Cecembia calidifontis: one gene and its partner. The protein of the gene in region 1 interacts with the protein of each later gene in a pairwise test. Links are inferred from orthologs where the notes say so. Each region holds a gene or a part of one and is shown on either strand. Other genes may lie near its edges.

Region 1 (4,142 bases):
TATTCCTTAGGATTAATTGATTAGGTAAAGGATCATCAGCTTACATTGATGCTCATATAATCTGTATGACATTAATTTCCCGAAAAATTCTAAATTGAGCCACAATTTAATTCCCTTATTGTGAACATTAAAGATAAAATTGGTTGGAAAACCGCAGCAGGACTTGTTGTTGCCAATATGATTGGTACCGGAGTTTTTACAAGTTTGGGTTTTCAGGTTGCAGAAAGTCAAAATACCTGGAGCATCATCTTGCTTTGGCTCATTGGCGGGATGATGGCACTGATTGGGGCATTTGTATATGCGGAGTTGGGGACACATTTTAAAAAGTCAGGAGGGGATTATATTTTTCTTTCAAGGACCATTAACCCTTCCGTTGGCTACCTTTATGCCTGGATTTCCCTTACAATTGGATTTCCGGCTCCGGTAGCTATAGCTTCCATGGCCATGGTACAATATTGGCAACCCCTGATCGGTCCTGAACTTAGTTTAGGTATGGGAGTGGTTTCCATTATAGCCATGAGTATTTTTCATTCTTTTTCGGTCCATCAATCCGGCAATGTTCAAAATGTACTGACAGGAATCAAGCTTTTATTTGTTTTTTCATTGATAGTCATTGGTACAGTCTGGGCATCTACTCTTGCCGGACCATCCTATGTTTTTACTTCTTCTTGGAAAGGCGAAATCTTAAGACCTGGCTTTGCGGTTTCCCTTATTTATGTTTTTTATGCTTATACAGGTTGGAATTCTGCAGCTTATATTGTAGAGGAAATTGAACAGCCAAGGAAGAACCTTCCCAAGGCATTGATTTCAGCGACAATTTTGGTGATGGTGGTTTATGTGCTGCTTCAATTGATTTTCTTAAAACATGCCAGTATTGATCAACTTTCAGGAAAGGTGCAAGTGGCCACTTTGGCTTTTGGAAATATTTTTGGAAATCAAGGTATTTTTTGGGTAAGTTTATTTATTGGAATCCAATTAATTGCAACCATTAGTGGCTACACTTGGGTAGGTCCGAGGATAACCAATGCCATGGCGAAGGAATTTAAATTATGGAGACCTTTGGCCAAAACCAATAAAAACGGTATTCCGGTCAGAGCAGTATGGTTCAATACCCTCATCAGTTTTGTGCTGATGTTGTCTGGCTCTTTTGAAATGGTCCTTTTGTATGTAGGCTTTGTTTTACAGTTGATGGGAACATTCACCATTGCTTCTTCTTTATTGGTCAAAAATGCAGAAGGATTCAAAAGTCCATTTAGGCCTTGGTTACAGATCATCTACATCATTTTCAGTCTCTGGGTGATGATCTTTATGTTTTATGACAGACCAAAAGAAAGTCTCATAGGAATGGGTATAATTTTGATAGGTTTTTTCCTGTACAGGTTGGACAGTAAGATTTCTAAAATTAACAATTAGTAGGTACAATGATTAGCTCCAAATTACCGGATATTGGGACCACCATTTTTACTGTGATGTCCAAATTGGCTTTGGACCACAATGCGATCAATCTCTCTCAGGGCTACCCAGGCTTTGACACCTATCTTTATCTGAAAGATCTGGTAGATGAGTATATGCAGCAGGGATACAATCAATATGCGCCAATGAGCGGAGTTCCCCAACTCAAAAGAAGGATTGCGTCAAAAGTTTTGAACATCCATGATGTGGAGTTTGATCCGGAAGAGGAGGTAACGGTAGTTTCTGGAGCCACTGAGGCAATTTATGCAGCGGTAACTGCGACTGTACGCCAGGGAGATGAGGTAATTATTCTGGAGCCTGCCTACGATAGTTATGCACCTGCAGTAAGACTCAATGGGGGGATTCCTGTATATGTTCCATTAAATATCCCTGATTTTTCAGTGGATTGGCAGAAGGTCAGGGATGCCATCACAGTAAAGACAAGATTGATTATGGTCAATACTCCCCATAATCCCTGTGGATATGTATGGACGCAGGAAGATTTAAACCAACTTGCTGAAATTACCAGGGATAGGGAGATTTACTTTGTCAGTGATGAGGTTTACGAACATATAGTCTTCGATGGAAGAAAACACTTGCCTTTATTATCCCATCCCGAATTAAGGGAAAAGACATTTTCCTGTGGTTCTTTTGGGAAAACTTTTCATATTACCGGCTGGAAAATCGGTTATTGCCTTGCACCAAGACCACTAAGCATTGAATTTAGAAAAATTCATCAATTTTTGACTTTCAGTACCAGTACGCCCATGCAATATGCATTGGCGGAATTTTTGGAAGATCCTAGCAGGTACCTGTTTCTCAATCAGTTTTATCAGGACAAACGAGACTTGTTTTGTGAAGGGCTTGAGCAGACTCCATTTAAGTTTACACCTTCCCAAGGAAGTTTTTTCCAGGTTGTATCCTATGCACACCTTTCAAATGAAGGGGATTTTGACCTGGCAATTCGGATGACCAAAGAAATTGGAGTCGCCAGCATTCCGGTATCAGTTTTTTACCATGATAAAAAAGACCACAAGTTGCTGCGGTTTTGTTTTGCCAAGGAGGACGATGTGCTGGAGCAGGCATTAGAAAAACTTCAAAAATTTACTTTCTGACGCTTCCCAAATGTGTCAATAAGATGACTGTGGAATGGGCTTCGGCAAGGTATTTTCCATTTTTGATGGGTTTGGCTTCATTCCAGGAGCAAATGTCATTAGGATAATCCTGAGCCGTATCTATCCAGATTCTCCATTTTGCTTTGTATTTACCAATCGTCGTTGGAAGTTCAAATTCAATATCCTGATGGTAGGCATTGAAGATGTAGTGTAAGGCCATTTCCCTATTGAGCGAAATGACCGTTACGGCTATGCTGTGGGAGTTGTAAGACCAGTCAGGTTGATTGAGTTTGGCACCATGCCAAGTGATTAGGGGCTGGTTAAGGAGGTCTTTGAGGCTCATATTGAACTCAGGATGGGCAGTTCCTCTCCTCAGACGGGTTTGGATAAGCATTTTTACAAAGCGGAGCATGTCTTGATTCTTTTCTACAAGACTCCAATCAAACCAGGCGATTTCATTATCCTGACAATAGGCATTATTGTTTCCCATTTGGGTTCGACATACTTCATCCCCCATGAGAATCATGGGAGCCCCCATGGAAAGCAAGTTGACTACATGGAAATTTTTCATCTGCCGTCTGCGCAGGGCAAGGATTTTAGGATTGTCTGTGGGTCCTTCGATTCCGAAATTCCAGCTGAAGTTTTCATTGTGTCCATCCCTATTTTTCTCCCCATTGGCTTCATTATGTTTTTCATTGTAGGAAACCAGATCATTTAATGTAAAACCGTCATGACAGGTTACGAAATTGATACTTTGTTCAGGGATGCTGTCTTTTTTTTGATAAAGGTCTGGACTACCTATAAGTCGGGTTACAAATTCACTTACTTTTCCTTTTTGGCCATTTAAAAAACCCCTGATGTCATCCCGGAATTTTCCATTCCATTCTTTCCAACTGTCCCCGATAAAGGTTCCAACCTGATAAAGGCCGGCTGCATCCCAGGCTTCTGCAATTAACTTGGTGCCGGCAAATACCGGATCCGATTCAATGTCCCATAAAATAGGAGGGTTTTCTACCGGGTTGCCATATTCATCTCTGGACAAGATGGATGCCAGGTCAAACCTGAAACCATCAATATGCATGTCCCTGACCCAAAAATGAAGACTGGAAAGTATCAACCTTCTGACAATGGATTGATTGGCATTTAGTGTATTTCCTGTACCTGAATAATCCTTGTATTGTGATTTGTCACCATTGAGCAGGTAATAGACGCTGTTGTCAATTCCCCTAAAGGAATAAGTGGGGCCATTTTCTTTGTTTTCGGCGGTATGATTGAACACTACATCCAGTATCACCTCAATTCCCGCTTTGTGAAAAGCTTTGACCATGTCCCTGAAATCATCCAAAACCTGAAGGGGGTTGTCCGGATCAGAACTGTAGCCTTGGTGCAAAGAAAAGAAAGAAACAGGGCTGTAACCCCAATAATTCGTCAGTCCTTCAGGAGCATCCTGAACATCAAACTGAAAAACCGGCAATAATTCCACTGCTGTGATCCCCAATTCTTTTAAATAGGGTATCTTATCAATCAAACCCAGGAAAGTCCCTCTTTTTACAGGATCTACCCCGGAATTCGGGT
Region 2 (5,110 bases), 2.8 Mb from region 1 along the record:
TTCCGGTTTGTTCTTGGTATAAATCTGATCGTCCGTCAAAAAGCCCAGAAAATTACCATTATCTACCACAGGCAAAACATTGGTTCTGATCTCTTCCATCCAGGACAAAGCCATCTTGGCCTTATCCGTTAGCTTCAAAGGAGGTATGAGATTATTGATGAATTCGTATGCCTGCATGGACTAAAGATATTTAAATTGTTCCGAAATATAAAACAGGTATGGCAAGTATCTGGTTCAAATAAAAAATTTCCTGACAATTTGTGCCAGGGATGAGGCAGCTCCAAAGGATATCCCTTATTTTAGATGTCCCAAAATTCAGGAGTTTGTATGTACATTATTTTTGATACCGAAACCACAGGATTACCCAGGAATTATGATGCCCCAATGGAAGATTTGGACAACTGGCCCCGCCTGGTCCAGATTGCCTGGCAGCTCCATGATGCCAAGGGAAAACTGATTTCCAACCATAATTATATTGTCAAACCAGAGGGCTTTACCATTCCATACAATGCGGAAAAAGTCCACGGCATCTCCACAGCAAGGGCGACCAAAGAAGGCCATGACCTGGAAAAAGTACTTCAGGTTTTCAATGATGATGTGGAAAAGGCCCAATACCTGGTAGGCCATAACATCGGCTTTGACATCAATGTGGTAGGTTCAGAATTTCTTAGAAAGCAAATCCCGATGAAATTGAGGGAGATGCAGGAACTGGACACCAAAGACCTTGCCACCGATTTTTGTGCCATCCCAGGAGGCAAGGGCGGTAAATTCAAATGGCCCACCCTAACCGAACTACATCACAAACTTTTCGGCAACGGTTTTGCTGATGCCCATGATGCCGCCTATGACGTGGATGCCACAGCAAAATGCTTTTTTGGGCTTATCACCCAGCAAGTCATCAAACCTGAGCCCGGGATAAGTTCAACAGAGGTAATTTATGAGGCCCCAAAATTGGATGTTGCAAATTTTGCCGCAGCCAAAGATGACACCAAAGCTGCAGCCAAAGAGATCCTCAAGGCAGCAGGGACAGCGGACATTTCAGAAATGGTGGACATGCCTTTTTCCCACCTCCATGTCCACACCCAATATTCGGTACTGCAGGCCACTTCTGAAATCCCCTCTTTGATTGCTCTGGCCAAAGAGATGAATATGCCGGCGATTGCTATAACCGATCACGGCAATATGATGGGAGCATTCCATTTTGTAAGGGCTGCTTTGTCTGCTAACATAAAACCTGTTATTGGTTGCGAATTCAACCTTTGTAGAGACAGAACCAACAAAAGCACCAAGGACGATGGTTTCCAGACTGTACTCCTGGCAAAAAATAAGAAAGGCTATCATAACCTGGCCAAATTGGCTTCTTACGCCAATATTGAAGGGTACTATTATGTCCCCAGAATAGACAAGGAATTGCTGGTACAGTTCAAAAGTGACCTGATTGCCACAACGGGAGGCCTTTGGGGAGAAATCCCCTATCTCATTCTCAATGTGGGCGACACCCAGGCCGAAGAGGCTTTTGTTTGGTGGAAAGAACAGTTTGGGGAGGATTTTTATGTGGAACTCAACAGACATGGCATCCCTGAAGAGGAAAAAGTAAACGAGGTATTGCTACAATTTGCCGAGAAATATGGTGTAAAATATTTTGCGGCAAACAACACCTATTACAATCAAAAAGTAGATGCTAAAGCGCACGATATTTTGCTTTGCGTTAAGGACGGGGAACTTGTAGAAAAGCCCAAAAAATATGTGGGCAAGCGGGGCAGGGAATTCAGGTTTGGTTTTCCAAACGATGAATTCTACCTCAAAAGCCCGGAAGAAATGAAAAAGCTTTTTGCAGATCTTCCTGAGGCCATAGCGTGCACCAATGAAATTGTAGAAAAAATCGAGACCTATAAGCTCCAAAGGGATGTATTGCTTCCAAAATTCGACATTCCGGATGAGTTCAAACATCCTGAAGACGAAATTGACGGGGGTAAAAGAGGAGAAAATGCCTACCTTAGACATTTGACCTACGAAGGAGCAAAAAAACGCTATCCGGTGATTACCGATGAAATCAGGGAAAGATTGGACTTCGAACTGGAGACCATAGAAAGGACCGGTTACCCGGGCTACTTTTTGATTGTGCAGGACTTCACAGGTGCCGCAAGGAAAATGGGCGTGTCCGTAGGTCCGGGAAGGGGTTCTGCCGCAGGATCCGCCGTAGCTTATTGCATAGGGATCACCAATGTGGATCCCATTGCTTATGACCTGCTATTTGAGAGGTTCCTCAATCCCGATAGGGTTTCCCTTCCCGATATTGATATTGACTTTGATGATGAAGGACGCCAAAAGGTAATCGATTATGTGATCAATAAATACGGGTCCAATCAGGTGGCCCAGATCATCACCTATGGTACCATGGCTGCAAAATCGGCCATCAGGGACACGGCAAGGGTGCTTAACCTTCCCTTGTCAGAAGCAGACCGATTGGCGAAATTGGTTCCTGACATCAAGCTCAAGGCTTTGTTTGACCTTTCCAAAGACAGGGCCAAGCTGTCGGAAAAACTGAAAGGCAACGGAGAAGACCTTACCAAAGCGGAAGAATTGATCCGGATTTCCAAAGGACAAGATGAGCTTTCCAAAACCATCAACCAGGCCAAAATCCTGGAGGGATCGGTAAGGAATACCGGTATCCATGCCTGTGGGGTGATTATTACACCGGATGACATTACCAACTTTGTCCCAGTAGCACTGGCCAAAGATTCCGACATGGTGTGTACCCAGTTTGACAACTCCGTAGTGGAAAGTGCCGGACTACTCAAGATGGACTTCCTTGGCCTAAAAACCCTGACCTTGATCAAGGATGCTGTTAAAATCGTGAAGGAAAGACATGGCATTGAGCTGGATCCGGACAATTTCCCAATTGATGATGCCAAAACATACGAACTGTTCCAAAGAGGCGAAACTGTCGGCATCTTCCAGTACGAATCTCCCGGTATGCAGAAATACATGAGGGAATTAAAACCCACTGTTTTTGCTGACCTTATTGCCATGAATGCTCTCTATCGTCCGGGGCCTTTGGAATACATCCCTTCTTTTATCAAAAGGAAGCATGGTCAAGAACCCATTACCTATGACCTGGATGATATGCAGGAATACCTGGAAGAAACCTACGGGATTACAGTTTATCAGGAACAGGTAATGCTTTTATCCCAAAAACTGGCCGGTTTTACCAAAGGTGAGGCAGACGTGCTCCGTAAGGCCATGGGTAAAAAGCAAAAGGATGTCTTGGATAAAATGAAGCCAAAGTTTATAGAACAGGCTTCTGCAAAAGGACATGATGCCAAAAAACTGGAAAAAATTTGGAAAGACTGGGAGGCATTTGCTTCTTATGCCTTCAATAAATCCCATTCCACCTGCTATGCATGGGTCGCTTATCAGACCGCCTATCTCAAAGCACACTACCCTGCTGAGTACATGGCCTCTGTACTGAGCAACAACATGAACGACATCACGCAGGTGACATTCTTTATGGAAGAATGCAAGCGTATGGGAATATCAGTTTTGGGACCGGATGTCAACGAATCCAAAAGTGGATTCACTGTGAACAAAGAAGGTCAGATCCGGTTTGGAATGGCCGCCATCAAAGGTGTAGGGGAAGCCGCTGTAGAGGCCATTGTGGAAGAAAGGGAGAAAAACGGGAAGTACAGCAGCATTTTCGAATTCTGTAAGCGTGTAAATAGCAGGGCCCTGAATAAAAAATCACTGGAATCCCTGGCTATGGCAGGAAGCTTTGATTGCTTCCCTCAGCACCATCGCCGACAGTATCTCGAAGCTCCTGAAGGGGATGTTACCTTGTTGGAAAAGGCGGTAAAATATGCCCAGAAAGTACAGCAGGAATCAGAAAGTGCTCAGGTAAGCTTATTTGGAGGAGGATCAGGAATGGAAGTTCCGCTTCCATCCGTGGCAGCTATGGAGCCATTCAGTCAATTGCAGGCTCTAAATATTGAAAAAGAGGTAGTTGGCCTTTATATCTCAGGACACCCCTTGGATCAGTTCAAGGTAGAAATGGAATCCTTTACGAATACCCCGCTGCCTGAATTCTCAGACATGGAAATCCTGAAGAAAAAAGGAGATATCAAGGCTGCGGGAATGGTTACCAGTTTTGCCCATAGGACCACCAAAACGGGTAAGCCTTTCGGTACACTTACCATGGAGGATTACCACGGTGGGCATACATTTTTCCTTTTCGGTGAGGATTACATCAAGTACAAAGAATACTTCATGACCGGTTGGTTCCTGTACCTGACAGGCTCAGTCCATCCAAACAAATGGAAGGAAAATGAGTTTGAATTCAAGATCAACAACATGATGTTGCTCAGTGAAGTCAGGGGAAAATTGATCAAAGGGCTCAGGGTAAACATTGATCTGGATGACCTAAGCTATGACCTGATGGAAAAGCTGGAAGAGATTACCAAAAAGTACAAGGGAGATGCCAAGCTGTACATCAATGTCATCGACAGCAAAGAAAACATCACCTTAGACCTGATGTCAAAACGCTACACGGTGGATCCTTCCAATGAAATGATCAAGGACCTCGGACAAATCCCAGAGGTGGTTTATCAGATCATTTGATGATTATGGAATTGCGGCAGGCTGGAATAAGACACCTTGAAAACCAGCATGCGGTTTGTAGAAATATTCAACCTGATTTGGAACTATTTACCGGGAATTTAAATTTGGATAGTATATTTGAAAATCAAGCATAAACAAAATTATCAATACGATGGCAAAAGCAATTGAAATTACTGACGCTAACTTTGAAGAAATATTAAAATCAGACAAGCCTGTACTGGTGGACTTTTGGGCAGAATGGTGCGGTCCTTGTAAAATGATCGGCCCAATTGTGGAAGAATTGGCCGGGGATTATGAAGGCAAAGCAGTAGTCGGCAAAGTGGATGTGGACTCCAACCCGGCAGTGGCTTCAGCTTTGGGAATCAGAAGTATCCCAACTTTGATGTTCTTTAAAGGAGGTCAGATCGTGGACAAGCAAGTAGGCGCAGTTCCTAAAGCTATCCTTGCTCAAAAATTGGATGCAGTTCTTTAAGAAAATACGATAAAGCAAAACAAA

The links.
Region 2: the proteins of BC751_RS13770 (region 1) and dnaE interact in binary tests that used the Escherichia coli proteins (3 or more experiments, as listed by UniProt). The link is inferred for Cecembia calidifontis from one-to-one orthologs.

What each region holds. Positions count from the first base shown.
Region 1 is NZ_SGXG01000001.1:3,185,365-3,189,506, forward strand. The notes cover bases 705-3,494. They hold BC751_RS13770 (methionine aminotransferase), read left to right. Parts: upstream 705-1,421; coding sequence 1,422-2,567; downstream 2,568-3,494. Other genes in these bases: BC751_RS13765 (APC family permease), read left to right, coding at 705-1,413; glgX (glycogen debranching protein GlgX), read right to left, coding at 2,557-3,494. In the rest of the region: more of BC751_RS13765, read left to right, coding at 121-704; more of glgX, read right to left, coding at 3,495-4,142. UniProt on the Escherichia coli protein: Shows aminotransferase activity with methionine and histidine as substrates, and to a lesser extent also with phenylalanine.
Region 2 is NZ_SGXG01000001.1:417,926-423,035, forward strand. Bases 1-4,814 are described here. They hold dnaE (DNA polymerase III subunit alpha), read left to right. Parts: upstream 1-327; coding sequence 328-4,614; downstream 4,615-4,814. Other genes in these bases: BC751_RS01855 (CBS domain-containing protein), read right to left, coding at 1-177; trxA (thioredoxin), read left to right, coding at 4,766-4,814. In the rest of the region: more of trxA, read left to right, coding at 4,815-5,086. UniProt on the Escherichia coli protein: DNA polymerase III is a complex, multichain enzyme responsible for most of the replicative synthesis in bacteria. This DNA polymerase also exhibits 3' to 5' exonuclease activity. The alpha chain is the DNA polymerase catalytic subunit.